4 regions of the Clostridium sp. Marseille-QA1073 genome follow, and region 1 is predicted to be linked to each of the others. Evidence: riboswitches for the same ligand, from Rfam matches in the RefSeq annotation. Region 1 holds a riboswitch; each other region holds the start of a gene.

Region 1 (8,096 bases):
TGGAAGCCTTATAAACCAAACAATATCATATACAGGGCCACTTGATAAAAGCTCCGGATTTCCAATGCTAAATAGTTTGTACATTATAATCTCATATACATCTTTTACGGAAATATCTACAGAACCCATAGTTACAGTTATTAGAATAGAAAAAATTAATATAATTACAAGTATAATGGAAACACCTATATAAGCAGGTGTTCCATTAAGTAATCCGTTTTGTGTATTATTTTTATAATTTTTTTTCATTTTATTTATTTCCATATAACTCAGGATATAATCCTTTTGAAATTGTTTTTATACCATCTAGTGTTCTGATACCACTAGAATAAACTTCACTTAACATTATAGGATTAACACGTTTTGATTTTATAGCAGAAACGCTTGAAAGTGCAGGATTGTCAATAATAGATTTTAATGCAGAATCTCTATCAATTTCTTCTCCATAATAAACAGTAAAAATTACATCGGGGTTAAGTTTTACTAAATCTTCATTTCCTATTTTACCATTAGATTTTGCAACTAAATCTGCTCCGACTTGTTTTGCTATGTCTCCACCTATACTATCTTCACCATAAATTCTATATACGCCATCTTTTTGTACTTCTAAAATTACTGCTTTAACAGATTCTTTTCCCCTAACAAAATCTTTAGCCTTGTCTATTTCGCTTTTCATTGTATTAACTATTTCATTAGCTTTATCTTCTACATCAAAAATTTTACCCATGTTTAAAATATCATCATATTCATTTTGTAAAGTATTTGGACTAATAACACCACTGTTTTGAGACATATATGTATTTACATTTCTTTCATGCCAGAATCCTACATCACCAAGTTTTTTCTCACCAAATAGAGAATACCAGCTCAATATGAAATCAGGTTGTAATCCAATAACTTCTTCTTTAGTAGGTACTTTATCATAATATTTTATTTTGCTAAAAGCATCTTTATATTCATCTTTAACATCATGATCTAATCCAGCAGTAGCAATAATTTTATCTTGTAATCCTAATGCAAGTAATGTCTCTATTGAATTTTGATATACTGCAACAACCTTTTCAGGTGATTTTTCAAATGTAACTTTTACAGGTTCTTTAGCATAATTATAAGTTGTAATTGTAACAGGATAATGTGATGAGTGTTTGTTACTATCTTCTACCTTATTTTCTGTCTTAGGTGTAGTTTCTGTATTTTTATTGCTACATCCAGTTGCTCCCAATACCATGAGCCCCACTAAAATTGTACTTATTATTTTTTTCATTTAATTTTTCTCTCCCTTGTACATTTATTAATATTTTTAATGAGTACCTTCTACTACTTCTATATGATGCTTTTCAAATATTGTCTTTATTTCTTTAGTTCTTTGACTTTCACATTTAACAACACAAACACCAAAATGAAGTTTTTCTACTCCTGCTTGTTTCAATTTTTCAGCAATATTCATTAAATTTTTATCAGAATTATTCGAACAGGCATCGCAGGTAAAGAAGGATATAAGTTCTAAATTTTCGTTTTTATATGTACTAAAGTGTTTTTCTCTATTATTTAAAGCTTTAAAACATCCCATGGTTGTACATATTCCATTAATCTTTTCACATACCCCAATAGCTATTTTCATCTTTCCCTCCTATAAAATAAACTGTTTCCTCATAAATAATAGCCCTTTAACAACAGTTAAAGGGCTATTTATTCAAAAAATATTTTTTAAACATTTATACCACCCCATCGCTCGTAGAGTTATCAGTACATTAAAATAGGCAGGTCTTCTGGCTTAAGCATCAACATTCCTACAGCCTTCCCAGTTTCCCAGTGGCATAATTGCAGGAACTCATCTATTACAGTGGCGAGACCGCGTGGGATTTTAACCCATCTTCCCTTTTAATCAATAGATATTAAATATCTATTAAACCTACTTCACAATTATTCGATTTTACACACTCATTTTAGCATTAATAATTACATTAAGCAAATATTTTTCGACATTTTATCATAAAAAATTGTTAAATAATATTAAATAATTAAAAGTGAGTAATTTATATTATTTAATTTAATTATGATTTTAATATAATAATGATTTATGTTAATTTATAGAGTTAATAGATTAACTGAGAAAATAGAAGTTATGTTTACAAAGTGAGGTAAATACACTGATGAGATATGAATGTGATAGCTAATAATAAATGTTTTACAATTAGAGATGTAGCATATTAGATTTAAGAATATATTAAAGAAAATTACAGGCGATGAATATCATCACCTGTGGCTAACTACAAGTTAATACAATTTTAATATCCTATTAATAATTGATTCATTAGCATCTCTTGATAATTGAATAGGAAGGGATTCCTGATTTTCATATTTTATAGATACGATTAGTATAATAGTATTTGCAAATTTTTCTCGATTGACTATTACTTTTTCACTAGTTTTAAAATTTACTTCTATTTATTTTAATAATTCTTGTAGATATTTTTCAGCTTTTTCATGATTAGCTTTTGTTACATCGAGAGGTAAGTTGAATAGAGCATTAGCACCATTATAATCAGCATTAGGAGTGATTTCACCAGTTTCTTCATTATAGTTAAAAGCATTTACATCATAGAAACTGCTAGTGCTTATACAAAGATAAAGTCCTCTGTCGGCAAACATTTCAACATCGTCACATTCAATTAATCTATACATAACTCCATCAATTACAAATTCGCTATATCCGCCATTCATAGAGGCTATGTTAACTAACCATGGCTTTTGGCCTTTTATTAGAGAAGAGATAAAAAATGGAACTTTACCATACTCTTCATCTCGGGTGTCAGGCATTTTACTACCATCTTGCTTTGCTATTGACACTACGGCGTAGGTTCTATCTGGACGTATATCCTCTGTATAATTTTCAAAGTCGCTTAAACCTTTACCTGATACGATTCCAAGCAAATTAAAATTATATCCACCTGAAACAATTGATTCATTTATTTTAATTGCATTTTTGCTTTCAAATGCATGAGCAAGTTTTTGATCTCCAAGATGCTCAGCAACTTGTTTTGAAGTGAGAAGATGTAAGGCAGCAAATGCTGTTATAGACATTGCAAGGGTAAGTACAGTAGCGATTAGTGCAACGGATATCCTTTTTTTATAAACTGGTTTCATAATATTACTCTCCTTTAATTGATTTATAATTTTTTGGTTTAAATCTTCACTGGGTTCAACTGTTGGAGAAAGAGCTTGCTTCAACAGTTGATCTAATTTCTCAGAGTTCTTCATATTTACTAACCTCCATTAAATTGTTTTTTAAGACTCTTCGAGCCTTATGAAGCCTGCTTTTTACGGTGCCAAGCGGAATCTTCAGTGCTGATGCTATTTCTTCGTTTGACATTTCAGCAGTATAGTACATATACAAAGGGATTTTTAATTTACTATCCAGCTTATCTGCTGCAGTCCGTATCATAATGCATAGTTCATTGGATATAACTATATTTTCAGGGGTTAGTGTATCCTTGAATACGTAACCATTGTTTATATCTTCACTAAGTTTCTCTATTGGAGCTATTTTTTGTCGCCGGGCATATTTACGGCGATTGTTTTTCCATAGCCCTATTGCAATGGAAATGAGAAATCCTTTAGGATTATTATCTTTATCAATTTTATGGCACAACTCCATCGCTTTCAGAAATGTTTCTTGATATAGGTCATCTGTATCAGGCTGGTTTTTCGTAAGATTGTAACAAAAGCTATAGATGGCTTTACCATGCAACTCAATAAGATTATTTAAATCTGCAATGTTCACGTAAATCCTCCTTTCAGTATAATTAAACTCTCCTTTCTAAATATGCTTTCATATATATATTGTCGCGACATAATAAAAGGTTCATTTTTATGTTTGGAATTAGAAATTTTGTATATTATTCCTTGGTAAAGTATTCTATAAAATTTTCATTGGAGTTGAGCAAAGGATATGTGTTTATCAAAGGTTATATATGATGTCAAATATAAGCATAACATTGTATGGGGGTTAATCAAGTTCTTTATATTATGTTAAATATAGAAAATAGCTAAATAAGAAGAATTTAAAAAATGAAGTAAAAAATTAAATGCTTTTAGAAGAAAATATGAGGAATTACAATTGTAAAAATGACTATAAAGATATAACTATAGATATACCACTCTTAAATTTAATCTATATCTGAAAATAATTAACACTTATTATTATTGTTACTAAAACTACTAAATTCAAAATTCACAGTTCATAATTGTGGATATTTCTCAGTGGTAACTGAGAAATTTAGAATTGATTAATCGTAGCGGCGAACAGTGTTCGCCATATATTATTGAATAAATATTAAACTATGAGACGTATTAAAAAGAACTGGCGAACACTGTTCACATCTACAATAAAACGCTAGCAATTGTATTACTAGCTAAAAAATCCATTAAAGAAAATATTTTGATTAAAAATAATTTCCACCTTAATTGTGCATTGTGAATTGTGAATTGAAATACTCAAGGGTATAGCTATATTTGCTATATATTAATTTCTAAGGTAGTTTATCTATATTTAGTGTTATCTATAAGAGGTCTAAAGTAAGTGAAATTTTAACAATAGGACATTTTTATGTTACTGAATACTCAGATTGAAACGTTGGAATACTAAAACAAAATATGAAAAAATGGAGGGGTAATAATGACATTATCTGAAAAAGAAGAAACACAAGTAAGAAAGGCAAATAGATTGATAAATGAAAAATCACCATACCTATTACAGCATGCACATAACCCTGTAGACTGGTATTCATGGGGGGAAGAAGCTTTTGAAAAGGCTAAGAGGGAAAATAAACCTATCTTTTTGAGCATAGGTTATTCTACCTGCCATTGGTGCCATGTTATGGAGGGAGAAGCTTTTGAGGATGAGGAAGTAGCAAAGGTATTGAATGATAATTACGTTGCTATAAAGGTTGATAGGGAAGAGAGACCGGATATAGACAGCATATATATGAATTTTTGTCAGGCTTATACTGGTAGTGGTGGATGGCCACTTAATATAGTAACAACTCCAGATAGAAAGCCTTTTTTTGCAGGTACATATTTTCCTAAAAAAAGTAGATTTGGTATAAAAGGAATTATTGAAATTTTAAATTCTATAAATCAATTATGGAGAGAAGACAATAAAAAGATATTACAAGCTAGTGAAAACCTATTGAATTATATGAGAAATCATTCTAGTAATATAGAGGAAGGAAATTTAAGTACAGAGGTTATAGATAAAGCCGTAGAAGAATTGAAAGAACATTTTGAAGCAGAATTTGGTGGGTTTGGAAAAGAACCTAAATTTCCAACTACTCATTATATATTATTTTTATTAAGATATTATGAAAAAAATAGTGATGAGGAAGTTCTAAAAATTATAGATAAAACTTTAGAGGGAATGTATAAAGGGGGTATTTTTGATCATGTAGGATTTGGATTTGCTAGATATGCTACAGATATAAGATGGTTAGTGCCTCACTTTGAAAAGATGTTATATGACAATGCTCTTTTAGCCATGGCCTATGCAGAAGCTTATAAAATGACTGGAGAGGAACTTTATAAGAAAGTAGCAGATAATATATTTACTTATGTTTTAAGGGATATGGCCTCTTCAGAAGGGGGATTTTACTCTGCAGAGGATGCTGATTCTGAAGGAGTAGAAGGCAAATTTTATTTATGGGATTTAGAAGAAATAGAAAATATATTAGATGAAGAAGAAGTTAGTTTATACTCTAGGCTTTATGATATAACAACCGATGGAAACTTTGAAGGAGCTAATATACCAAACCTTATAAATACAAATTTAAAAGAATTAAGTCCATACAGAGAACAATTAGAGACTATAAGAAAAAAGCTTTTTAATTATAGAGAAGAAAGAATTCATCCATATAAGGATGATAAAATATTGACTTCTTGGAATGGACTAATGATAGCTTCATTAGCTTTAGGTGGAAGACTACTAGATAATGAAGAATATATAGAGTTTAGCGAAAAAGCATTGAACTTTATTTTAAATAATTTAATAGATGAAAAAGGACGCCTATATACTAGATATAGAGATAAACATAGAGCACACAAAGGTATCATTGATGACTATTCTTTCTTAATTTGGGCTATTATAGAATGTTATGAAAGTACTTTTAAAATAGAATATTTAGAAAGTGCAATAAAATTAAGTGATGAAATGATAGAGCTGTTTTGGGATGAAGAAAATGGGGGATTCTTCTTATATGGTAGTGATGATGAGGAATTAATTGTAAGACCTAAAGAAATCTATGATGGAGCTATACCTTCCGGAAATGGAGTAGCCTCATTAGCTCTTTTAAAGCTTTATTATATTACAGGGAAGGATAAATATATAAGTATAGTAGATAAAAACTTTAAAGCTTTTGGAGGAAAAATAAAGGAAAATCCTATGTATTATTTATTTTCGGTAATAGCTTATATGTATAGAGAATATAGTGTAAGAGAAATAACTATTGTAGGAGATAAGAAAGAAGAAATTGATAGTATTTTAAAGGAGATAAGTAATAAATATAATCCTTTTACTTTAGTAACTTTAAGAGGAAAAGAAAGCAATATGATTTTAGATTCAAAAAAGATGATAGATAATAAAACTACTATTTATGTATGTGAAAATTATAATTGCAAAACTCCTATAACAGATATAAATGAATTAAAAAACATATTAAATAATTAAAAATATCAAAACTAAAAAGCCCCAATATTGGGGCTTAAATTATTTTTTTTCGACAACTTCTGTAAATTGTGCTTTAGGCGATTCATGGTTTAGTGATTCAAATATAAAACCTTGAGCTTTTAATCCCTCAATTATTTCAGGAAGAGCTTCAGGTGTAGTATCTTTTGGATCTAAATCATGCATTAATATATTGGCATGCTTAACATATTTAGCATCTTCTAATACTCTATTAACAATTACATTTTTATCTTGTCTAAAAGTTGCTGCATCCATTGAATCTACATTCCAATCATAGAAGGTGTAGCCTAAATCAGTCATATGTTGGGCTAATTCCTTCATGAAATTTGCACCATTATTATAGTTTAAACTTATTGTATTATTTGAACCACCTGGAAATCTTAAAATTTTAGAAGGTTCTTTCCCTGTAATTCTTTTAAGTTCATTATCAAGCTTTTGTACGTCTTCTACAAAACTCTCTTTTGTACGATAAACTTTACTATAATTATGTGAAGAAGTATGATTTGCTAAAACATGTCCACGATTAACGATCTCTTTATATAAATCATCCATACCATCTTTATGATTTACAAAAAATGTAGCCTTAATGTTATACTTATCTAATGTGTCTAAAATATTTCTAGTATGCTTAGAAGGACCATCATCAAAAGTTAAATAAGCAATTTTAACTTTTGAAAGTGCTTGTTCATAATTTTTTTGTTTATTTTGTACTTCAATTTGTAAATTTTCATTTTCTTTTGCTAGAGTTTCTTTAGAAGCTTTTATTTCTTCAATTTTATTATGTAATCTTTTATTTTGAGATACGGCCATTATAACTCTTGCTTGACTAAAAATAGTAACAGATAGGGTTAATAATATGAAAGATAATAGCAATATTTTTTTTATGTTAAAGCCTGTACTCTTTTTCCCCATAACGCATCCTCCTTAATATTTAATTTGAACTCTTTGGAAGAGATTTAATTTTATTTTCTAATTCAGTTTTAGATTGACTTAATTTATTATTTTTAGATTTTAAATCAGTAGCTTCTTTTTCCAGTTTTTCTATTTCCGTTTTTAATTTATCATTTTTTTCATTATATTTTTTTATTTTAGAATTAGTAAATGGAAATAGTAATAATAGGATAGCACATAAAATAGCTACAATTATTCTTCTACGTTTAGAAGATTTTTTTCGTCTAGATGTTCTACGTGATGATACCTCTAACATAACAACTCTCCTTTTAATTTATAGTTTGTACATATTTAAGAATATTCAAAAAGTAATTAGCCAGTATGCTAATCTATTTTCTTTAATAACTAAGTAAAGAAAACTCAGTTAATTATTTGATATAGTAAAATATTCGTTTATCTTTAATCA
Region 2 (8,096 bases), on a different contig from region 1:
GATAAAGAGAGTTATTGTAGGGTGCACTGATCCTAATCCTCTAGTTGGTGGAAAGGGAATTAAATTTTTAAGAGAACATGGTGTTGAAGTAACTATTGGAGTATTGGAAGAAGAATGTAGGAGATTAAATGAAGTATTTTTTCATTACATTTCCACAAAAAAACCTTTTGTTGTATTAAAGTACGCAATGACCCTAGATGGAAAGATTGCATCTCATACAGGGGATTCCAAATGGGTAACAGGAGAAGATGCTAGAGAACATGTGCATTATCTACGAAAAAAATACACAGGAATTATGGTAGGAATAGGAACAATACTAGCAGATGAGCCTATGCTAAATTGCAGGATAGAGCATGGAGTAAATCCTATTCGAATCATATGTGATTCAAACTTAAGAATTCCACTAGAGAGCAAAATTGTAAAATCATCTCATGAAATTGAGACAATCATTGCTTTCTGCAAAGGAGATAGGGAGAAGAAGTATAAGCTTAGCAAGGCAGGGGTAACTCTTATGGAATTCCAAGATAGTGAAAGAATTGATTTAAAGAAGCTTATGGAAAGTCTTGGCGAAAAAGGCATTGATAGCATTTTGCTTGAAGGGGGAGGAACCTTAAACGAGGCAGCTCTAGAGGCAGGAATTATAAAAAAGGCGTATGTTTACATAGCACCTAAGATAATTGGAGGAAAGGAAGCACTTACGCCTATTGAAGGTAAAGGACGGGAACAGATGAGTGATGCCTTTCAACTAGAAGATACCACAATAATAAAGTTTGAGAATGATTTCTGTATAGAAGGATATTTGAGGAGTTGAAATTATGTTTACTGGAATCATTGAGGAGATAGGAACTATAAAATCAGTTGAAAGGGGAAGCAAATCCTCTATTTTAACTATTGAATGTAAGGAGGTTCTAGAGGAAACAAAAATTGGAGACAGCATTGCAGTCAATGGCGTATGTCTTACAGTAACTGATATGGGAAAGGATGGATTTACTGTAGATGTCATGTCTGAAACAATGAACAGAAGCACCCTTGGGAACGTTGCAAGAGGTTCAAAAGTAAATCTAGAAAGGGCTATGCCTGCCAATGGAAGATTTGGAGGACATATGGTATCTGGACATATTGATGGGATAGGATATATATCACACATAAGAAACGATGACAATGCTGTTTGGTACACCATTATTACAGATAAAAAACAGCTTTGCTATATTGTCGAAAAAGGATCTATTGCAATAGATGGAATCAGTCTAACCATTGCTTGTGTAGATGAAGAGGGATTTAAAGTATCAATTATCCCTCATACGCAAAAAGAAACTATTTTATCTTATAAGAAAATTGGTGATAAGGTAAATTTGGAATGTGATATGGTAGGAAAATATATTGAAAAGCTTTTAAAATCAAAGGCATCAAGAAATAATAGCAAGATTACAGAACAGTTTTTAATCGAACATGGTTTTTAGGAGGATAATATTATGAAAAAAATAAACACAATAGAAGAAGCAATAGAAGATATCAGAAGTGGAAAAATCGTTCTAATTATCGATGACCCTGACAGAGAGAATGAAGGAGATTTAGTATGTGCAGCAGAATTTGCAACACAGGAAAATGTAAATTTTATGGCGTGTTATGGAAAAGGGTTAATATGTATGCCTATGAGTGCCAAATTGACTAAGAAGCTTGGATTAGAGCAGATGGTAAACAATAATACGGATAATCATTCTACAGCTTTTACTGTTTCTATCGACCATGTAGATACCACTACAGGAATTTCTGCTTATGAAAGATCAATTACTGCTATAAAGGCGGTAGAAGATGATGCTAAGGCAGAAGATTTTAGACGTCCTGGTCATATGTTTCCTTTAGAGTCAAAAGAAGGCGGCGTAATTGAAAGAAGGGGGCATACGGAGGCAACTGTTGATTTGGTAAAACTTGCAGGACTTAAAGAATGTGGATTATGCTGTGAAATTATGAGAGAAGATGGGATGATGATGCGTACTACAGAGCTTTTGGAATTTGCAAAAGTACATAAATTAACGGTGATAACTATTGCAGATTTAGTATCTTATCGATTAAAGGAAGAAAGTTTTATAAAGAAGAGTGCAAAAGCAAAGCTGCCTACGAAGTACGGGGAATTTACTATTTATGGTTATGAAAACACATTAAACGGAGAGGAGCATATAGCTTTAGTAATGGGAGATGTGGCTGATGGAGAACCTGTTTTATGTCGTCTACATTCTGAATGTTTAACTGGTGACATATTAGGCTCACGCCGCTGTGACTGCGGTGAACAACTTGATGCTGCTATAAAAGCTATTGCAAAAGAAAGAAGAGGGATTATTCTGTATATGCGTCAAGAGGGGAGAGGAATAGGACTTATCAATAAGTTAAAGGCTTATGAACTTCAAGAACAAGGATATGATACGGTTGAAGCTAATATCAAGCTTGGTTTTCCAGAAGATTTAAGGGATTATGGAATTAGTGCTCAAATATTATATGATTTAGGAGCAACAGAACTTTTGCTTTTAACAAATAATCCTAAAAAGATAAAAGGATTAGCTGATTACGGTATTACTATAAAAAAACGTGTTCCTATTCAAATTAATCCTAACAAAGATGATAGATTTTACCTTATGACTAAACAGATAAAGATGGAACATATGACAACTTATTAGTGTGATATTGTGAAAGTATCCATGATTAAAGGAAGAAAATTATAAAGAATAATTGGAGGAAAAGAAATGAGAAAATTGGAAGGAAATGTAGTAGCAAGCAATATAAAAGTAGGAGTTGTAGCAGCAAGATTTAATGAATTTATTGTATCAAAGTTAATATCGGGAACTCAGGATGCATTAATACGTCATGGAGTTAATGATGATGACATTACTCTTGCATGGGTTCCAGGAGCTTTTGAAATTCCATTAGTGGCACAAAAAATGGCGTCATCTGGAAAATATGATGCAGTTATTTGTCTTGGAGCAGTTATTAAAGGCTCTACTACCCATTATGATTATGTATGTGCAGAGGTATCAAAAGGAGTTGCTTCTATAGGCTTATCAACAGGAGTTCCTACGATTTTTGGAGTGCTTACAACAGATAATATTGAACAAGCTATTGAAAGAGCAGGTACAAAAGCTGGAAATAAAGGATATGATGCTGCTTGCACAGCCATTGAAATGGTTAATTTGATTAAAAATATTTAGTTTAAGTAGTAGTTAATTTATTCATTTGATTAGATTTCTATGAAAAGTGCAGCTAAATAGAGAAAAAACCATACAATTTAGATTGTTGAGAATTTAAATTGTATGGTTTTTATAGTAGAATATTAAAAAGTATTTGCTAAATGTAACCATAATATGCTAAAATGATTTTGGAAAATTGAATATATTGAAAATAGGTTTAATAGATATTGTAATATCTATTAATTAAAAGGGAAGTGGGTTTGAATCCCACGCGGTCCCGCCACTGTAATAGATGAGTTCCTGCAATTATGCCACTGGGAAACTGGGAAGGCTGTAGGAATGTTGATGCTTAAGCCAGAAGACCTGCCTATTTTAGTATACTAATAACTCTACGAGCGATGGGGGGGTATAAATGTTTGAAAAATATTTTTTCGATAAATAGCCCTTTAACTGTTGTTAAAGGGCTATTATTTATGAAAAAATAATTTATTTTATAGGAGGTAAAAGATTTTCTTAGAGAAAAAGGTTCATATAATGCAAATAATATGCGTTATCAATTAATGACATTAGCTTTAAAATTATATAAGAATGATAAAAATTTGAGAAATAGTTTTAATCACATTGCAATTATCGAAAAATTTGAAATTAGCGAACTATTTTAGGAGGAATACTTATGAAAAAAATATTTAATATTATATTAATTTTAGTAATGGTTATAAGTTTAGTGGGATGCTCACAAGGAGATGGGGAAGGTGATTCTGCAGAAAGTAAGGTTATTGAGGTAGAAGATATTAACGGAGATAAAATTGTTTTAGAAAAACCAGCAGAAAAAATATTTTTAGGGTTTTATATAGAAAATTATCTTGCTGTATCTGGAGATTTTAAGTTAGATAGAATCGTTGCCATGTCAAAAGGAGAAACAAAGGATCTAATGAATGCAATGTGGACTAAATATGCAGAAGTAATTCCAAACTTAGAAGGCTGTATAGATACAGGTTCAATTTATTTAGATAGTTTCAGTATGGAAAAGCTAATTGATGCTAAACCAGATTTAGTAATTCTTGCACCTTATCAAGCAAAAAAATTAGGAGATGGTATTAACACAATTAAAAATCTTGGAATTCCTATAGCAGTGGTTGATTACAATTCATTTACTTTAGAAAAGCATATAAAGAGTACAGAAATACTTGGTAAGCTTCTTGGAACAGAAGAAAGAGCAAAAGAACTTATAGAAAACTATAAAAAGCAGACAGAAGATGTTGAAAATAAATTAAAAGAAATACCAGAAAGTGAATTTAAATCTGTTTATTTTGAACTTGCAAGCCAAGGGCCAGAAACCTATGGAAATTCTTATGGAGATTCTCTATGGGGAAATATACTTAAAACTGCAAAATGTAACAACATAGCACAGGGAAAAGTTACAGACTATGGACCATTAAATCCTGAGTATGTTATTTCTAGCAATCCACAGCTTATAATTTTTTCTGGACAAACCAATTCTAAAGATCAAGGCAAACAAAGATTTGAAATGGGTTTTGATGTTAAAAGTGAAAGAGCTTTGGAAACAATGAATATGTATTTGAAAAGACCAGGTTGGGAGAATTTAAATGCAGTAAAAAATAAAGAAATATATGGTGTTGATCACAGTGGACTTAGAACACTTTATGATTACGTATATCTTCAATATATTGCAAAAGCTATTTATCCAGAGAAGTTTGCAGATGTAGATCCACTAGCAAACCTAAATGAGTTCTATACAAAGTATTTACCTGTAAAACCAGAGGGTACTTTCATGATAAAGGAGGAATAGATAATGACAAATAAAAAAGAAGCATTGGAAGATTTAAATAATGGAGAGCACATATACAAAAATATCAATCAAAAAAGACTTCTTTTATTTGTTATTGTAATTTCATTATTAGCTGTATTTTGCATCATAGATTTAGCTGTGGGTCCATCTGGCATGTCTTTATCTGATGTAATAAGTACATTGTTACAAGGACCAAAGAATAAAAGTGTACATTCAGCTGTGATGTGGTCCATAAGACTACCAATGACTCTTACATGTGTATTTGTTGGAGCTTCATTAGGTCTTGCAGGGTCTCATATGCAGACAATACTTAATAATCCTTTAGCAAGTCCATATACTCTTGGTATTTCTTCAGCAGCAGGGTTTGGAGCTTCACTTGCTATCTTAACAGGGTTTACTATTGGAAATATAGGTTGGCTTTCTATACCGCTGATGGCATTTTTATTTTCATTTATATCTAGCATGTGTATTTATTTTATAGGAAAAAATAAAGGGATGAAATCTATAATAATGATATTAACAGGGATTGTTATTCACTTTTTATTTCAGGCACTGCAATCCTTAGTTCAATATATGTCTGCACCAGAAGTATCTCAACAAATTGTATTTTGGATGTTTGGAAGCTTACTAAAATCTACTTGGGTTGGTGTTTTTGTTACAATGTCAATTTTTATTATATGCCTTTTATTGACCACAACAGTAGTGTGGAAAATAACAGCATTATCTGCTGGTGAAGAAAGAGCAAGAAGTCTTGGGATAGATGTAGACAAGCTAAAACTAAAAGTATTTACAATTGCAACCTTGCTAACAACTGGAGCAGTTTCTTTTATAGGGCCTATTGGATTTATAGGATTGATTTCTCCCCACTTTGCTAGGTTATCAGTTGGAGAAGAACAAAGATATTTATCTCCTGTTTCTGCCATGTTTGGAGCTCTTATTATGGTTGTTGCGTCTATAATATCTAAAATAATAAAACCAGGTGCATTAATACCAATAGGAATTGTTACATCTATTGTTGGAGTACCATTCTTATTATTTTTATTACTATCGAAAGGAGCAGAATAATGAGTTTTATTACAGCAGAAAAAGTTTCAGTTAAGTTTAAGAATAAAGAAGTGTTAAAAGATATTACCGCTACCTTTCATGAGGGAGAAATAACCTCTATTATCGGTCCAAATGGTACAGGAAAGACTACATTTATAAAAGCTATGTCAAAAATGATCAATTATGAAGGAAACATACATATGGACAGAAATCCAAAGGAAAAAATTCCTATAGAGAAAATGGCCTATGTTCCACAAATGAGTAATAGTAACTCTAACTTAACTGTATTTGAAATGGTACTGCTTGGACATATGAAGGATTTAAGATGGAAAATTTCTAAAGATAAGTTAGAAGAAACAAATAAAATATTAAAGAAAATAAATTTGAGTCATCTAAGCTATAATAAGTTTTCTAGTTTAAGTGGTGGAGAAAAACAACTTGTTATTATGGCACAAGCTTTGGTTTCAAAACCAAAGATATTACTACTGGATGAACCAACCAGTGCGTTAGATATAAGGCATCAATTACAGGTTTTAGATTTAGCAAGAGAATACACCACAGAAAACAATGCTATTACTATTATAGTAATTCATGATTTAGCATTATCTACGAGATACAGTGATAAATTCATACTACTTAGTGAAGGATACGTAGCAAAAGAAGGAAAGCCAGAAGAAGTATTAGATCCATTACTATTAAAAGAGGTATATAAAGTAGAAGTAGAGGTTTGTTGTACAAAGAAAGGTTATCTTAGTGTTACACCAATTAATTGTAGTTAGTATTAATATAACATTATTTTATTAATGTTTAAATATTAAAATTATAAAAGGTTGAGAGGTTAATGTATATGGAAAAACATAAATTTTTATTAGATTTAAAATTAATAAATGTGGATATTAATGAAATTATGAACTTATGTAAGGAGCATAGTGAATGTTTTGTAGTTTTGAAAGATAAGCTTGACTACGTATGCGACTTTATATTAGATAGCTCTAATGATTTAAAATGGAACAAATATGTATCAAAAGAAGAGTATGATACTTTGGTAAAAGAAGTGAGAGAGTCTAATTCGAAGGCTTTAGGGTGGGTTGAAAAATGTCAAGCACGCAGTATATTAAATAATAACTTAGATTCATTTAAATATTCTGATGAATTAAGGCTTGCAGTAGAAAATGAGATATTAGAATTTGATATAAATAATAAATCAAAAATTTTATTTATAGGTTCTGGGGCTATGCCTATAACAGCATTCACTATAAATGATGAAGTTAACTCTGAAGTAGTTTGCTTAGATGTTGATAATGAAGCACTTGAGCTATCAGAGAAGTTATCTGATAAGTATGGCATTAAAAATATATCATTTTCATCAGAAGATATAAGCAATTTTGATTTAAATAGTTTTAGTCATATTATAATAGCTTCTTTAGTTGAACCTAAATTAGATATGGTGAAATATTTATTGGAAAATATTAATGGTGATACAAAGGTTATTTTGAGATATGGAAATAAATTAAAAAGTATATTTAATTATCCTTTAGATATAAAAGAAATAAAGAATTGCCAAAAAACAATAATAAAAGATAATAAGTATATTTATGAAAGTGTAGTTTTGGAGAAAACTTTATGATAAATAAAAATATGCATAACAGCTTAAAAAACACACTAATAATAGGTTCTGGGCCAGTGGCAATTAACATGATAATTAATTTATCTAAGGGATTTTCAGATGAAATTGGAATAGTTATTAGAAATAGTAATAAGTCTATATTTTTTGTAGAACAATTAAAAAACAATGATTTCGTATTAAAAGGAAATGTAGCTAAAAAAGAATTAGCTATGATGGAAGGAAGTTATAAACTACAAAGCTTATATATAGATTATTCTGACATAGAAGATGTTTGGGAAACTATTATATTATGTGTTCCTTGTGACTGTTATATAGAAGTGTTAAAAAAAATAGATTTTAACAAACTAAAAAAAATCAAAACTATCATTTTAGTGTCACCAGAATTTGGGTCAAGCATCTTGGTTTCTAATTATTTAAAGTTATATGAAAGAGATAT
Region 3 (8,096 bases), on a different contig from region 1:
TTTCTATAAAACCATCTATTATATTATTATTGATTTTTCTCCCTATGTCTTCTTCTATCTTTCTATATATATCTTCTATATTATTAAAATATATTTTATTTTTTATATCTATATATTGTATATTTGCATAAATACCTAAAGAATGTATTATATTTTCAAGGTATATGTAGTCTAAGACTGTTTGATCCTCTAAGCCTAATTCCATATATAATTGGTTAAACATAGGTTTTTGTATAGTTCGTACTATTATAACTGCCTTTTTAGCTAAAGTATTCATCTTTTTTAAAGCATCTTTGATACTCCATATCCTATAAAGAGAATTTATTGATAGTATATAATCCATTTTATCAATATTGGCATCTTCCCATTTTCCCTCTAAGGTTCTTATATTATTTATATTGTTGTTTTCTATTTTTTCTTTTAATATCTTTAACATATCCTTTGAAAAGTCAAAGGCTAATACATCTTTGCACTTATTTGACAATGGTATTGTAAACTTTCCTGTTCCACATCCGATTTCTATTAAACTACTACCTTTTTCAATTAAACTTTCTATTATCTTAAATACTTCTTTAGAATAATCATATAGTGTAGGATTTTTATCATAATTGGGAGCTAAATTCTCCCAAAACTCTCTTTCAACTTCATCATCAAAAGCTCGCTGTTTTTCATACCCATTTTTACTTCTAATTCTATTTTGCCATATTCCCTCAAAATCTATATCTTTATAATCTAAGTACATATTTCTAGCTCTCCTTTAAAAATTTATAAAGCTTTCTATAAGTCTTTTAGTATATTCATTTTTAGCATTTTTGTAGATTTCCTCAGCTTTTATAATTTCTACTATTTTACCATTTAGCATTACAGCTATATCATCACTTACTGCCTTAACTAAATCTATGTCATGTGATATAAATAAATATGTTATACCAAATTCCTTTTGAGCTTTTTTTAATAGTTGCATGACTTGAGCTTGTACAGATACATCTAACATTGATGTAGGTTCATCTAATATAATAAATTTTGGTTTTAAAAGTAACACTCTAGCTAAAGCTACTCTTTGAATTTGACCTCCACTTACTTGATAAGGATATCTTGATAAAATTTCATCACTTAATCCAACAAACTCCAAATAGTTTTTGATGTGTTTTTGTGAAGTATTTTTATTATGAATTTTGTGTAATTTCAACGGTTCTATTAAGCTTTCTTCTATGGTTTTTTTAGGATTTAGTGCTGAATCAGGATGTTGAAATATTATTTGCATTTCTCGTCTTAAATCTCTCATTTTTGAAAAGCTATAGTTTGTAATATCTTCTTCATTGTAAATTATTCTACCGCTATCTGGTTTTATAAGTTTTAATATTGATCTTGATAAAGTAGACTTTCCACATCCACTTTCTCCAACTAATCCTAAGGTCCTTCCCTTTTCAATTTTAAAAGATAATCCATCTACCGCCGTAACTATATTTCTATTTACTATTCCATTTTTAAACTGCTTACGTAGATTTATTATCTCTATCATATAAAAAACACCTCACTTCACAGCTATCTACTTTATAAAGCTTGGCCTCTTTTTCCATACATAATTTTTTCTTATATTTACATCTAGGATGAAATCTACATCCATCCGGTAGATTTGTTAAACTTGGCGCAACTCCATCTAAAGGAGTAAGCTTTTTATTAGGTTGAGCATTTATTAATCCCTTAGTATAAGGATGCTTAGGATTTTTAAAAATATCTTCTTTACTACCTTTTTCTAATATCTTCCCTGCATACATTACTATAACTTCATCACAAAGCTTCTTTGCTAGCATTAAATCATGGGTTATTAGTATCATACTTACTCCCATATTTTCTTTAAGGTTTTTGAAAATATCATATACTTGATTTCTTATTATTGCATCTAACCCTTTAGTTGGCTCATCTGCAATTATCCATTTTGGCTCTAATGCCATACCCATTGCTGACAATACTCTTTGTTTCATTCCCCCACTTAGCTGGAATCCATAAGAACTATACACTTCATTGTTGTTTTCAAATGAGAATTTCTCCAAAATTTTTATGGTCTTTTCCTTACTTTTACTCTTTTTTTCTTTGTTATGATAATAAAATAATTCACTTATTTGAGAACCTACATTGTATATAGGATTAAATGCCGTTTCTGGATTCTGAGGTATTAATGCTATTTCCTTTCCCCTTATTTTTCTTAGTTCCTTATTTTTTAAAGTTAATAAATTTTTATTGTTATAAAGTATATTTCCTTCTACTTTAGAATTTTGAGCTAATAATCCTAAGATTGAGAGACCTAATACAGATTTTCCGCTGCCTGTTTCCCCTACTATTCCTATAATATTTCCTCTTTTCAATGTTAAGTCAATTCCATCTACTGCCTTAACATCACCTTCTTTAGTATTAAAATACACTTTTAAATTTTCTATTTTTATATCTTCTTCCATACTAAAACATCCTTTTAAAGATATTGATTAAAGAAATCCTTTTTCTCATCAAATAGATCTCTTAACCCATCGCCAATTAGGTTTATACTGCAACACAATAACATTATGCAACTTCCTGGAGCTAATAATAAATGTGGATAGGATCTAAAGTAAGTTTTAGCATCATTTACCATTACACCCCAATCTGCCTGTGGTGGTTGAATGCCAAGTCCTAAAAAACTCAGTGATGCCATTGATAGTACAACTTTTCCAATTCTTACAGTAAAGAGTACTATAAAAGATGCAAAAATATTGGGTAATATATGATGAATTATTATATAAAAATGACTAGCGCCTAAAGCCCTAGCACCTTCTATATAATTCTCTTCTTTTATTTTTAAAACTTCTCCTCTTACTACTCTAGAGAATCCTGCCCAAGAAGTTACTACTATAGCAATCATTAAGCTTTTAATACCTGGTCCTAAAACTCCTGCAATAGCTATCATAAAACTAAGTCCTGGGAGTCCTTGAAATATACTAACTAGCACCTGTATTATGCTGTCTAAAATGCCTCCAAAATATCCTGCTATAACTCCTATAGTTGTTCCTAAAAACATTGTACATATAGTTGCAAGTATTGCTAAAAATATTGAAATCCTTGCACCATATAATATTCTACTAAAAACATCTCTCCCTAATGCATCTGTTCCTAAAAGTTGTTCTTTAGATATGCTTTGAAGTCTTTTTGTCATATCTACAGCATTTGGATCATAAGGCGCTAATACTGGTGCAAATATACCTATTAAAATCATAGCAATAAGTGTTATAAATGCTATCTTATAAATAAGAGGTATATTTTTAATTTTGTTAAACTTCTTCACCATTATTTACCTCCAAGCCTTATTTTAGGATTTAGTGCTAAATAGCATAAATCTACTATAAGGTTAAATATAACAAAAATTACTCCTGTAAAAACAACATATCCCTGAACAACAGGATAATCTCTGCTCATTATACCTTGAATAACATAACTCCCCATACCTGGAAGTCCAAAAATAACCTCTACAACTGTTGCTCCTCCAAGTATTGCTCCAAAATAATTTCCTAAAACAGTAATTATAGGCATAATTGAATTCATAAACCCATACTTTAATAAAATCACTTTTTCTGGAAGCCCTTTGCCTTCAGCAGTGACTATATAATTTTGTCCAAGAGATTCTATTAATGTAGCCCTATTTAACCTCATGATTGTTCCTATCGTTCCTGCTGCTAAAACAAAGGCAGGCATTATTAAGTGCTTAAGTGTACCATATCCACTGGTAGGTAATATTTTTAATCTTTCACAAAATATGTTCATCATAACTATAGCAAGCCAAAATCCTGGTATAGATGTTAAAAGTAATGATATAGTTCTTCCTATATTGTCAATTAAAGAATCCTTCTTTAATGCCATAATTATCGCTGTCGGTATTGAAAAAATTATTACAAATATCATTGCCATTAATGATACTGAGAAGCTTATCGGTAACCTTCTCAGTATTTCTTCTGACACAGGAGTCTTCTTTATATAAGAAACTCCTAAATCTCCTTTAATAGCTTTTTTAGTCCAATTAACATATTGAACTAATATATCATCATTTAATCCTAATTCTTCTCTTACCTCTTGTATTTCTTCTTCTGTAGGAGTGCTTATTCCGTCTATACTTAAAACTTCAACTGCTGGATCTCCCGGTGCAATAACTCCAAGGATAAATGCTAATAAAGTTATTCCTATTAAAACTGGTATAGTGGACAATACTCTTTTAAATATATACTTGAAGATATTTTCCACTATTTACTCCACTCCGTTTTGTTTAATGTAGCTCCATAATTTGTTGCCTCAAAACCTTTTATTTTTTTATTAAAGGCTATTAAATTAACATCTTGGAACAGTGGTATACTTGCTGGCTCTTTAGCTGATATATCTTGAAGTTCATTGTATATTTCTTTTCTTTTAGCCATGTCATTAGTTTCTTTTAGCTTATCAATTAGCTCATCTGCTCTTTGGTTTTTATATCCTAGACTATAAGATTTATTAGTTGATCCTGTGCTATGCATATATCCCTCAAATATAGTAAAAGGTTCTGCATTTGGCAGCCCTTGAGGATGTATAGCTAAATCATATTCTCCTTTTTTCATAGCCTCTTTAAATGCAGCTCCGTCTAAAATTGTTATTGTTGCATTTAATCCTATATCCTTTATCGCTGATTGAATATATTCTGCTTCAGCTTTATAAGGATAACGATCTACTCCATAAGAAGGTACTATAAATTTTACTTCTTTTGTTTCTCCTTTTAATACTTCTTTTGCAGTTTCCTTAGCTCCTTCTTTATCATGAACTGGTTTTATTTCCTTTGCAAAAGGAGATGTGTGGTTTAATATATTAATAGTTGAAGTTCCATATCCTCCAAAGAATTCATCAACTATAAGATCTCTATCCACTACTAAACCTAAAGACTCTTTCATTTTTGCATTACTGAATGGTCCTTTAATACCATTAGTGGATATAAAGTGAGTTATACTTGATTTTCCAGCAGATACATCAAATTTTTCATCTTTTAACAATTCTTTAGATAATTCTGGAGTTATTGCTCCTAAGTCCATTACTCCCATAATTTCTTCAGATTTTAAAGCTGAAAATCTTGTTTCTGCATCTGGAATAACTTTCACTCTTACTTTCTTAGCCTTTGCTTTATCACCATAATATTCTTCATTTCTTTCTAATAATGTATATTGATCTTTTTCATGCTCTACAATTTTGAATGGTCCTGTACCCTTTGCTATATCTGTAAAATCTCCCGTATTTATATCAAAACACTGTGGACTATATATAGCACTACCAAATCTAGCCATATTATATATTAATGTTGATATAGGTTTATTAAATATTAATTTTACTTCATGATCAGATACTTTAACCACTTCTTTTAAATTAGGATATGTCTTTTCTAAGTCAAAAGAATAAAATGGTGATCCTTTCGTTTTCATATTGATATATCGATCAAAGTTTTTAATTACGGCATCAGCATCTAATTGAACTCCATCATGAAATTTTACTCCCTCTTTTATCTTAAAAGTCCATTCTTTAAAATCTTCAGAGTTTGTCCATTTTTCTGCTAATTCTGCACAAGGATTTCCTTTATCATCTAATCCAATTAAAGGCTCCCAAACAAATAATATAGAAGTAGCATAATATGCATCCTTTGCTCCTGGTGATAAATCTCTTGCAGCTGCTAGTACAATTTCATTATCCTCATTTATGCCAGTGTCTTTAGTTGCACATCCGGCTAAAGTTCCTAGAAGCATTGTTAATGCTAAGAATACTAGTAATATCTTATTTTTAAATAATTTTTTCATAACTCCATTCCTTTTCTTTTAAATTTTTATAATAAAAAAAGCCATAGTCAATGCCATAGCTTACCCATCTTTGCTATAAAATTAGATTTAGTTGCTCCCCCCTCAATCTATTTCTCTTTAAGTTTAGGTATCCTGACTTACGATTCACCCTTAACCTAGCCTTCCCAGAATTAATCCAGTGGCATGTTAGGCATCGTCATCGCTTACAGTGATGGGTTCGTGTTGGAATTTCACCAAACTTCCCTAAATTCTTAAATTTATTAATTTTTCAACAAAATTATACATTGTATTTAAAAACATGTCAAATATTTTATTTTCTTATAAATGCTTTCAGAAATATATTAATCACTTTATTTTTTTATTTAATTTATTGCTAATATTATCAATAAAAATTGTAAATTAAATGAAATTAGTAATAATATTTAGTTCATATCACATCTAATAATTCCCATATTTTTTAACTGTTTTATTATTAATATATGAACCCCATAACTATTTTTCTTAGATATCTAAGAAAAATAGTTATGGGGTTCAATAAATTACTTCTTATTCTTCAATTATTGTAAAAAAGCTGTGATATTTAAGCTTTTTAGAATCTTTTTGTTTATGATTTTTAAAAAAACTTTTCATTAATTCTATTATTTCATCTGCCTCTCCTTCTGTAAGATAGATATTCTTCTTTATAATAGTTCCATTTGATTCGTGTATACTTTTATCCATGGAACTTAAAAATATATCTTTACTTTCATCATAAAACTCTGAAATCATCATTTGACTTACTGCCAAAAGCATCATTTTAGAAGGTTCCTCTACTTCTTTTGAACATTTTATTTCAAACTTTCTAGCTAAAGGTTCATAATATTTAGTTATAACTCCCTTTATCTTTTTAGTGTAAATTATTACTATTCCCACTTTTTCAAGCTTATTTACATGATAATATATTTTTGATGGAACTTCTTTCATTTTATCAGCTATCTGTTTTACTGTAGCTGGCTCATTCATATCTATAAGTGTATTTAAAATTCTGTATCTAAAAGGATCAGAAATAGCTTTTACTTCTTCCAAAGTAGTTAATACTTTTCTATCTTCCATCGCTTTATCCCCTCCCCTTTTGTTATATAGTAATTTTCATTATTTAAATGAAATTTTTAGCCTTTAAGCTTTTTTAAAGCTTCTTCTATAATTTAAAGATAAAACAACTACAGAAATCATTACACCTATAATTAAAAACATAAAATAAACAGATAAATATTCTATTATAATCCCCCTTAGAACATTACCTAAAAGTATCATGCATCAACTTATAACTCTCATAAAAAAACTAACTATACCTAATATTTCTTTATATGATTTATTCATTATATAAGCATTAATTGCTAAAGTTACCATGGCATTTAAAATCAAAATCTAAATAATACAAGCATAGGTAGTTCTATAGAAACTAAATTCATTCATATTATTATATTCATCAAAAACAATAATGTACAAAATTTATATTTAATAAAAAAAATTCAATTTTAATCACATTATTTATTTTTAAACTTTAATTTACAGTATACAGCACATACTGTAAAATGAGATTCACTAAAATAAAACTTAAGTGAATCGCTTTATAAACACCTTATAAAATTTAATAACATCAAGTAAAAAAGGTGTTAAACTTAGAGTAATAAATCTAAATTTCACACCTTTTAATATTAAGATATTAAAACTTTTATATTCTAACGCCTATTCCTTCAACATTATAGGTTGTCTAATTATAGTTTTTATATTATTAGGTAAACATCGTTTAGGATCATTTAAATATATTTCATGATGTAATCCTCTTAATTCATATCCACATTCTTTGATATAATTATGAAGCTTCTCTACAGTAGGATCTTCATTTGTATAAGGTCCCACATGCATAATTTTTGCAACAAGTCCTTCATCATGGTCTTTATACTCTACCTTAGAGATAGACGATAATTTCTTCTTTCTTTCTACTTCATATAAAGCTTTTTCTATATAATCTTCTGGAACAATATCAGGCTGCATAATCATACTACACCATTTCCATATGTCTTTATTATCTATTAAAAAATCATTTATATTATCAGTCCACCATACACTCTCCAGTGGCATTACTCCATAGTCTATCTTTAAATCACTATTCTTAATCATAAATTTTATAGTATAGGCTAAACTGAATAATGTTTCAACTGCATCCTTGTATTCCTTTGATGTATTTGGATTTCCATGGCCATTTATCATTAAATATTTAAG
Region 4 (8,096 bases), on a different contig from region 1:
TATAAGATTTTTTAGAATAGATTTTATTATAATGTATTTTAATTTTCAAATTGTATTTATATATTTAAAGAAGATCTTTTTTCAGGGTTTGCATTTTCAGGCTTAATTTTTTCAATAGTTATACCTGTGTATCCATAGATAATAGCAACGATTGGATTTATTAAGTTAAGAAAAGCATAAGACATATAAGCAAATGGGTGTACACCTAAAGTACTGCTCATAAATGCTCCACAGGTATTCCAAGGAACAAAGCAAGAGGTCATAGTACCAGCATCTTCAAGAGTTCTTGAAAGATTTTTGGCAGCAAGGCCTCGTTTTGCATATTCATCCTTATACATTCTACCTGGAATAACTATTGCTAAATATTGATCTCCAGCAATAATGTTAGTAAATATACAAGATACTATAGTTACTAGTATTAAAGAACCGGTGTTTACTGCTAATTTTAATAAACTTTCAGCAAGTAATCCGAGGCAACCTGACTTTTCCATAATTCCACCAAAAATCATAGCACACATAATTAAGGATACAGTGGGCATCATACTTTGAAGCCCGCCTCGATTTAAAAGTTCATCAACCATTTCAACACCACTATTTCCAATATATCCTGAATTCATAACATTTATAGCATCGCCAAAAGAAGAACTTTGGAATAGCATTGCAAACAATCCACCTAATATTGCACCAGCAATTAATCCAGGAATAGCAGGGATTTTTTTAACAACTAAAACTATAACAACTATTGGAGGAATTAAAAGCCATGGAGTTATATTGAAATTTGTTTGAAGACCACTTAATATAGTGTTAATTTGAGTTATATCTAATTCTTTACCAGAATATCTTAGTCCTAATATTCCATAGATTACTAAAGCTATAATCATACTTGGCGCCGTAGTATAAATCATGTGTTTTATATGCTCAAATAGTTCAGAACCAGCCATAGCAGGTGCCAAATTTGTAGTATCAGAAAGAGGTGACATTTTATCTCCAAAGTATGCGCCAGATATAATAGCACCAGCAATCATAGGAGTTGGAATACCAAGACCTTGACCAATTCCTAGTAGTGCAATACCAACAGTTCCAGCAGTAGTCCAAGAACTACCTGTAGCTAGAGAAACTATTGAGCACATAATACAGGAGGCAACTAAAAATATACTAGGAGAAATGATCTTAAGTCCGTAATATATCATAGTAGGAACTGTTCCACTAAGAATCCAAGAACCAATAATAATTCCAATTATCATCAAAATAATTATTGCCTGCATGGACATTTGAATAGAATTTATAAATGCTTCTTCTAAGTCTTTCCATTTAAATCCTAATCTAAGTGCAATGAAAGACGCAATTATTGAACCGATAATTAAAGGTATATGAGCACTTGATTCATATAATATTATTCCAACAGAGAGGCATACTGCTAAAAAAATAATTGGTAATAATGCTTCAAAAAGTTTAGGTTTTCTTATTTCATTACTCATGTTAATCCTCCTCTTTCAATATGTTGTTAATATTTTACCTTATAAATAGCAAGTTTTCAATTAAATTTAAGAATAATTAAAAAATTAACTATTAATAATTTATTACAATCATTTAATGCAAAAAAATAAGTAATATACATAAAAATTCATATTATACGGTATAATTATTTAATAAGTAGCTTTATAGTGCAAAAAATTCAAATTGATATTATATTTATAGATGATTTTTTGAATTCTTATATTAAAATTTAATATTTTTATTATAAAAAGTATTGAATAATAAAATAAAAAAAATTGCAATTATAAAAAACCAATATTACTAGAAAAAATGTTAAACAAATAACAAAATATCATAAAATATTATTAAAAAAACCTTTGAAATATTCAAAGGTTTTTACACAAAAAAAAATGTTAATAATTGTTTTGTTAAATTTTAGTTTTATTTATTAAATTTCAGCAATATATTATAAAGCTATTCTTAATTTAGGGAATAAAAAGTATACTTAACCTTAGTTGTAATAATTTTAAGATTAGAATAAATATTATTAAAATAATATTATAAATAAAAATATATCCATAATTTTTAACAGTTATAGTAAAATCAAAACTACTATAATAGTGATTTCCTCTATAGCATCTAGAGTTTAAGCCTTCTTTTATTTCATCCCATCTTTTCATGGTATTAAAGAATAATAAACCTAGCATTTTCCCTGTATTTATAACTTTTAATTTAAAGGTTGTAAAACCACTTCTAGATTTTATAGCATTGTATAGTAATCTTGCTTCATCATCGATCAATAATATGTATCTTTCCATATTTTTAGCTATATCACAAACTTCTCTAAGACTCTTACTTTTGGAGAATAGATATAAAATATGGTCTAATGGTGTAGTTAAAGAGAGATATGCAATGCAAAGTCCACCAGAAAAACTTTTTAATAATATTAATAAAATATAACTTAAATCGTAAGTAAATATAAAAGTAATTGATGATAATAAAGCAAATATAAAGGCACCAAAAGAAAATTTTGAAACCATATTTATTGGATTATTGACCTTTATATGAAGAAGAATAAAGATTATTATGTTTAATATAATTGGTATTATTGTATTGGAAAACCCTAAGATAATAATGGGAAAAATACATAGGCATAACTTTTCTAAAGGATGCCTATGTATTTGACTACTTATTTTAGAATAAGCTATTATCGTTTTGAGCACGAAGTCTTTTTACCTATATAGAAGCCTACAAATCCTGCACCTATTGCTGCTTGAAGAGAGAACAGTAAACTTTCTATTTCAGAAGAAGGTGGTTCCCAAATACTACTAAACCAAGGTTCATAATCTTTATTTATTTCTGAAATTACTTCTTCCATTTGATCATCTCCGCCTACAAACTCACTAGTAGAACCATAGTAGGCAAGGGGAGCGATTACAAGAAAAATACAAATCAATACAAGTACAATATTTTTTCTTTTCATTTATACCATCTCCTCCAAAGCTAGTAGTTCATTCTTAGAATGTTTCTCAATAAATTCAAATATTAATACAGTAATAATACCTTCAATTATAGCTAATGGTAATTGAGTTATTGCAAATATTGAAATGAATTTTGTGAAAGCATTTATAAAATTTCCTCCAGAGTGAGCAAGTCCCATCTGTACTGAAGTAATAACATAAGTAGATAAGTCACCTAAAACTGCTGCTAAAAAAATAGCTATTTTTTTATTTTTATTTTTTAATAATTTATATGTTAAGAATGCAACTATTGGCCCAATAATACCCATAGAAAATACATTTGCACCTAATGTTGTTAAACCACCATGAGCTAATAATAGAGCTTGAAACAGTAGTACTAGAGATGCTATTACTGTCATTGCAAAAGGTCCAAATAAAATTGCTCCAAGGGCAGTACCAGTAGCATGTGAACTACTTCCAGATACAGAAGGTAGTTTTAATGCAGATAAAACAAAGCAAAAGGCAGCGGTAAGTGCTAGAAGCATCTTTAAATCTTTATTATTATATGTTCTTTTATTAATTGCTCTAACTCCTAAGAAGAAGAATGGTGCGGATAAAGCAAAGTAAACTATACACCAAAATGGACTTAGGAATCCTTCTGCAATATGCATTGCAAAAGCGCTATAAGGCATAACTATTGAAAGTATTAAACCTAACAATAAAATATTTCTTTTTTTCATATTAAACCCTCCATCTTTTATAATAGCAATGCTTTAAAGATATTAGTTAAAATTTAATCTTAGTAAAAGATAAATATAATTACTTTAGTATATAATTATAAAATTAATAAGTTTTAAAGCATTGCTACAAATTGTAATAAAATAGATTAAAGGCCTTTAAAAATCTATATAAATCAATAGTTGATCAGACTATTGATTGGAATCAAAGTTTTTGAAAACATCTAAGAATTTGTCTATGTTTTCTTCAGTATGAGCTACTGATAAGAATAATGCCTCAAACTGAGATGGGGCAATATAGATACCATTTTTGAGCATATGCATATAAAATTTTGAAAATAATTTTGTATCGCAAGTTTTAGCATCTTCATAGTTCTTTACTTCTTTTAAATTTGTAAAGAATATAGTCATCATAGCTCCACATCTATTTATAGTTATAGGAATATTTTTTTCACTAGCTATTTTAATCATTCCATCCTGAAGTTTTTTACCTAACTTTTCAAGATGTTCATAGTATTCTGGATGAGAATGTAGTTTTTGAACAGTTGCAAGTCCTGCAGCCATAACTATAGGATTTCCAGACATAGTTCCTGCTTGATAAACAGGTCCCATAGGTGAAAGTTTTTCCATTATTTCTCTTTTGCCACCATAGGCGCCACAAGGAAGCCCACCACCCATTATTTTAGCGTAGGTAACTATATCAGGAGTTACATCATAAAGACTTTGAGCTCCTTTATAAGCAACCCTAAAGCCACACATTACTTCATCAAATATTAATAAAGCACCATATTTTCTACATAGTGACTCCAATTCTTTCATAAATTCTTTAGTAGCTTTTATTACACCCATATTACCAGCGATAGGTTCTATAATAACACCAGCTATATCATCACCGTATTTTTCAAAGATAATTTTTATGCTGTCAATATCGTTGTAAGAAGCTATTAATGTATTTTTTATACTTTCTTGAGGTACACCAGCGCTACCAGGAATACCTTCTGTCATTACTCCTGAACCAGCACTTACTAAAAATCCATCAAAATGTCCATGATAACATCCAGCAAATTTTATAATTTTATTTTTATTAGTGTATCCTCTTGCTAGTTTTACTGCACTCATAGTAGCTTCTGTACCAGAGTTAACCATTCTTATTAAATCTATATTATCTAAAGTTTCACATAGATGTTTTGCAAGTTGTAATTCTAAGTTTGTTGGTGCGCCAAAGGCTATAGATTCTTCACAAGTTTCTTTTATTGCATCAATAACATCAGTGTCATTATGGCCTAGTATCATAGGACCCCAAGCACCAATGAAATCAATATACTTGTTTCCATCTTCATCGAATATGTATACACCATCACCTTTTTTTATCACAGGAGGTGTTATACCCATATCTTTTAAAGCTCTAACAGGACTATTAACTCCACCTGGTATGTATTTTTTTGATTCTTCAAAAATTTTAAAACTTCTTTCTGAATTCATTTTCTTCCTCCTTATTTAATTTATATCACAAAAGATTTTTTGTATTAATTTTAATGTTTCATCTCCATTACCTTTTAAAGTTTCCTCTTTTAAAACTTCAATAGCTCTATTTACATAAGCATTACTAGTACTTTTAATTAAAGTTTCAACTAATTTATCATTATCTTTTGTGTATTTTTTTTGAGTATAGGTTTTAAACCTGTTTTTATAAATGGAATTACCTTTATTTATCATATTAATGATATGAGGAGATAAGCTCCTAAGAGTTCTCCATTCATTATATTCTTCTATATACTTTTCAATTATATATTGGTGATTATCCATTATAACTTTTCTTAATTTTTTATTTTCCTCATCAATTATATGAACTTTATCTATATCATATACTGTGACATTTTTAAGTAGTTCTACATTTTTTTCAACATCCTTAGGAACTGCCAAATCAAATATTAATAATTCTTTATCACTTGGAATTTCATCTTTGGTTATAATAGCCTTAGGTGATGAAGTACAGCTTATTATGGTATCAACTAAATCATAATACTGATTTCTACATTCCATAGAAATTATTTTTACTTTATCATTATAGGTTAATAATTCATCTTTTTTAATCTTTTCTACATTTCTTCCTACAATGTATATATTATCGAAATTATTATCATTTCCTATTAATGTTTTATAGCAAAGTTTTCCCATTACCCCAAAGCCTATAATCATATAATTTCTTTTATTTCTCTTTATAGCTTCTTTCACAGCAATTGAAGATGCAGAAACAGGAATTTTATATAGAGTTGTAGCAGTTTTAAATTCCTTACCGCAAGCTATAGCATTAGTAAAAAGCCTTTCTAAAATGCCCTTTAAACTATTTGCTTTAACAGCAGCAAAATAAGCATCTTTAACTTGACCTAATATTTGATCTTCACCTAGAATTTTAGAATGAAAGCCACAACATAACTCCATTAAGTGTTTTATAGCAGCTTCACTTGTTGAGTGGAATATATATTTTTTATTATCTATATCCCAATTTAATATTGTAAAAATATTATTTATAATGTTTTCATCTACATTTTCAGAGGTAAAATAAACTTCTGTTCTATTACAGGTAGAAAGTATAACTACTTCATCGCAAATTCCTCTTAATTTTAATAAGCTTTCTTCTAATACATTGCTAGCAATGCTAAAGCAACTTCTTGTTTCTATATCAACTTCTCTATTTAGCCCTATTAGTTGAATCATCCATTAATCATCTCCTAGCTTATGTACCTTTACCTAGTATATTTACACAAATATTACGCAAATAAAAAAACTCACAATAAGTGAGCTTACATACTAAATCCTAATAGGTTACTTAAGTATCAACGCCACTTTCCTTCCCACCGAAGGCACAGCAAGTTGTTTATGGCAGGTCTCCTGACTTACGCATCAATCTCCTCTCACCTTCCCAAGCATAAGCTCAGTGGTCGAGATTCGTCTTCGTTACAGTAGCGGGGGCTGTAGTGGATTTTCACCACTTTCCCTATTATACTAATAATAGTACCATAAACTTAACATATTTCGTTGAGTCTAGTATATCATAAATACATTAGATTTTAAAGAATTTATTTTTAAAAAAGTCTAATTATTTAATTTTATCTTTAAATTATTGGTGTATATAAAGCTATAGATAACTTTTCTAATAAAGTTTTTAATTTGCGATTAAGCCAATTTCTTTAAAGATTTAGTAAAACTATTATTTTCTCAATTAGCATATTTTATAGATGTACTACTCCTAATTTTAATCTATCTCTGAGAATAATTAACACTTATTGGTATTGGAATTAAAACTACTAAATTCAAAATTCACAGTTCACAATTCACAATTTCGGATATTTCTCAGTGGTAACTGAGAAATTTAGAATTGATTAACTGTAGCGACGAACAGTGTTCGCCATATATTATTGAATAAATATTAAACTATAAGACGTATTAAAAAGAACTGACGAACACCGTTCACATCTACAATAAAACACTAGCAATTGTATTGCTAGTTAAAAAATCCATTAAAGAAATTATTTTAATCAAAAATAATTTCCACCTTAATTGTGCATTTTGCATTGTGAATTGTGAATTAAAATGTCATAGAGATATACATTAAATTTTAAGGTAGTTTATCTATAGAGTAATTTTAGAGGGATTTTTCATATATAGTTGAATAAATTTTAATAAAAGAATTTTAAGGAGAAAATAATTATGAAAACTTTAAAAAAGATAGTGGTAGTTACTTTACTTATGTTAATTTTCTTATACTTGGAAAATAATTCGATTGTTAAAAGTTATATAGAAATTGAACATAGTAAAATGGAAAATAATAATAAAATTAAAATAATACATTTATCTGATTTGCATTGTAAGAGCTTTGGTGAAAATCAAAAATATATTATAAATAAAATTAAAAAAGAGAAGCCGGATATTATAGCATTTACAGGTGATTTAATAGATAGTAGAAGATATGATGAAATACCTAGCTTAGAATTAATGAAAGAATTAGTTAAGATTTCACCAGTTTATTATGTAACTGGAAACCACGAATGGAGATACGGTAATGTAGATTATTTACAAAATAAATTAGAAGCTTTAGGAGTAAAGGTTTTAAGAAATAATAAGGAGCTAATAAAGATAAATAATCAAAGTATAGAAATTATAGGAATAGAAGATCCGTTAAGTAGTTATGGACAAGATAATGAAGCCAATATTGTAGAAAATTATCTTATGCATTTAATAAAAGAAGATAAGAATTTTAAACTGCTTTTAAGTCATAGACCAGAAAAATTTAATATATACAGTAGTTTAAATATAGATTTAACTTTAACTGGTCATGCTCATGGAGGACAAATTAGACTCCCGATAGTAGGCGGATTATTTGCTCCAATGCAAGGAATATTGCCTAAATATACTAAAGGAC

The links. Region 1 has a riboswitch for cobalamin ahead of ACY1IQ_RS17965 (CGGC domain-containing protein). Riboswitches for the same ligand answer to the same signal wherever they lie in the genome.
Region 2: it holds a riboswitch for cobalamin, as region 1 does, so the genes downstream of both, ACY1IQ_RS02775 (ABC transporter substrate-binding protein) here and ACY1IQ_RS17965 (CGGC domain-containing protein) in region 1, are expected to answer to the same signal.
Region 3: it holds a riboswitch for cobalamin, as region 1 does, so the genes downstream of both, ACY1IQ_RS02080 (ABC transporter substrate-binding protein) here and ACY1IQ_RS17965 (CGGC domain-containing protein) in region 1, are expected to answer to the same signal.
Region 4: it holds a riboswitch for cobalamin, as region 1 does, so the genes downstream of both, hemA (glutamyl-tRNA reductase) here and ACY1IQ_RS17965 (CGGC domain-containing protein) in region 1, are expected to answer to the same signal.

Annotation. Positions count from the first base shown of each region.
Region 1 is NZ_JBSVQM010000026.1:15,322-23,417, forward strand. Features, by position in the region: gene ACY1IQ_RS17955 (FecCD family ABC transporter permease) at 1-249, opposite strand, end outside; gene ACY1IQ_RS17960 (ABC transporter substrate-binding protein) at 251-1,264, opposite strand; gene ACY1IQ_RS17965 (CGGC domain-containing protein) at 1,301-1,621, opposite strand; cobalamin riboswitch at 1,743-1,931, opposite strand; gene ACY1IQ_RS17970 (hypothetical protein) at 2,449-3,261, opposite strand; gene ACY1IQ_RS17975 (RNA polymerase sigma factor) at 3,248-3,784, opposite strand; gene ACY1IQ_RS17980 (thioredoxin domain-containing protein) at 4,679-6,721, shown strand; gene ACY1IQ_RS17985 (polysaccharide deacetylase family protein) at 6,761-7,651, opposite strand; gene ACY1IQ_RS17990 (hypothetical protein) at 7,671-7,946, opposite strand.
Region 2 is NZ_JBSVQM010000002.1:200,255-208,350, reverse strand. Features, by position in the region: gene ribD (bifunctional diaminohydroxyphosphoribosylaminopyrimidine deaminase/5-amino-6-(5-phosphoribosylamino)uracil reductase RibD) at 1-811, shown strand, start outside; gene ribE (riboflavin synthase) at 816-1,460, shown strand; gene ACY1IQ_RS02785 (bifunctional 3,4-dihydroxy-2-butanone-4-phosphate synthase/GTP cyclohydrolase II) at 1,473-2,672, shown strand; gene ribH (6,7-dimethyl-8-ribityllumazine synthase) at 2,739-3,200, shown strand; cobalamin riboswitch at 3,376-3,564, shown strand; gene ACY1IQ_RS02775 (ABC transporter substrate-binding protein) at 3,853-4,989, shown strand; gene ACY1IQ_RS02770 (FecCD family ABC transporter permease) at 4,993-6,054, shown strand; gene ACY1IQ_RS02765 (ABC transporter ATP-binding protein) at 6,054-6,812, shown strand; gene ACY1IQ_RS02760 (nicotianamine synthase family protein) at 6,881-7,660, shown strand; gene ACY1IQ_RS02755 (opine metallophore biosynthesis dehydrogenase) at 7,657-8,096, shown strand, end outside.
Region 3 is NZ_JBSVQM010000002.1:40,647-48,742, forward strand. Features, by position in the region: gene ACY1IQ_RS02055 (class I SAM-dependent methyltransferase) at 1-742, opposite strand, end outside; gene ACY1IQ_RS02060 (ABC transporter ATP-binding protein) at 758-1,522, opposite strand; gene ACY1IQ_RS02065 (ABC transporter ATP-binding protein) at 1,497-2,456, opposite strand; gene ACY1IQ_RS02070 (ABC transporter permease) at 2,471-3,319, opposite strand; gene ACY1IQ_RS02075 (ABC transporter permease) at 3,319-4,266, opposite strand; gene ACY1IQ_RS02080 (ABC transporter substrate-binding protein) at 4,266-5,831, opposite strand; cobalamin riboswitch at 5,936-6,116, opposite strand; gene ACY1IQ_RS02085 (ArsR/SmtB family transcription factor) at 6,378-6,923, opposite strand; gene ACY1IQ_RS02090 (hypothetical protein) at 6,987-7,124, opposite strand; gene ACY1IQ_RS02095 (GyrI-like domain-containing protein) at 7,560-8,096, opposite strand, start outside.
Region 4 is NZ_JBSVQM010000018.1:85-8,180, reverse strand. Features, by position in the region: gene nhaC (Na+/H+ antiporter NhaC) at 57-1,478, opposite strand; gene ACY1IQ_RS14970 (CbiQ family ECF transporter T component) at 1,962-2,699, opposite strand; gene ACY1IQ_RS14965 (energy-coupling factor ABC transporter substrate-binding protein) at 2,684-2,959, opposite strand; gene ACY1IQ_RS14960 (energy-coupling factor ABC transporter permease) at 2,960-3,676, opposite strand; gene hemL (glutamate-1-semialdehyde 2,1-aminomutase) at 3,866-5,155, opposite strand; gene hemA (glutamyl-tRNA reductase) at 5,171-6,391, opposite strand; cobalamin riboswitch at 6,539-6,711, opposite strand; partial or broken gene ACY1IQ_RS14945 (metallophosphoesterase) at 7,385-8,096, shown strand, end outside.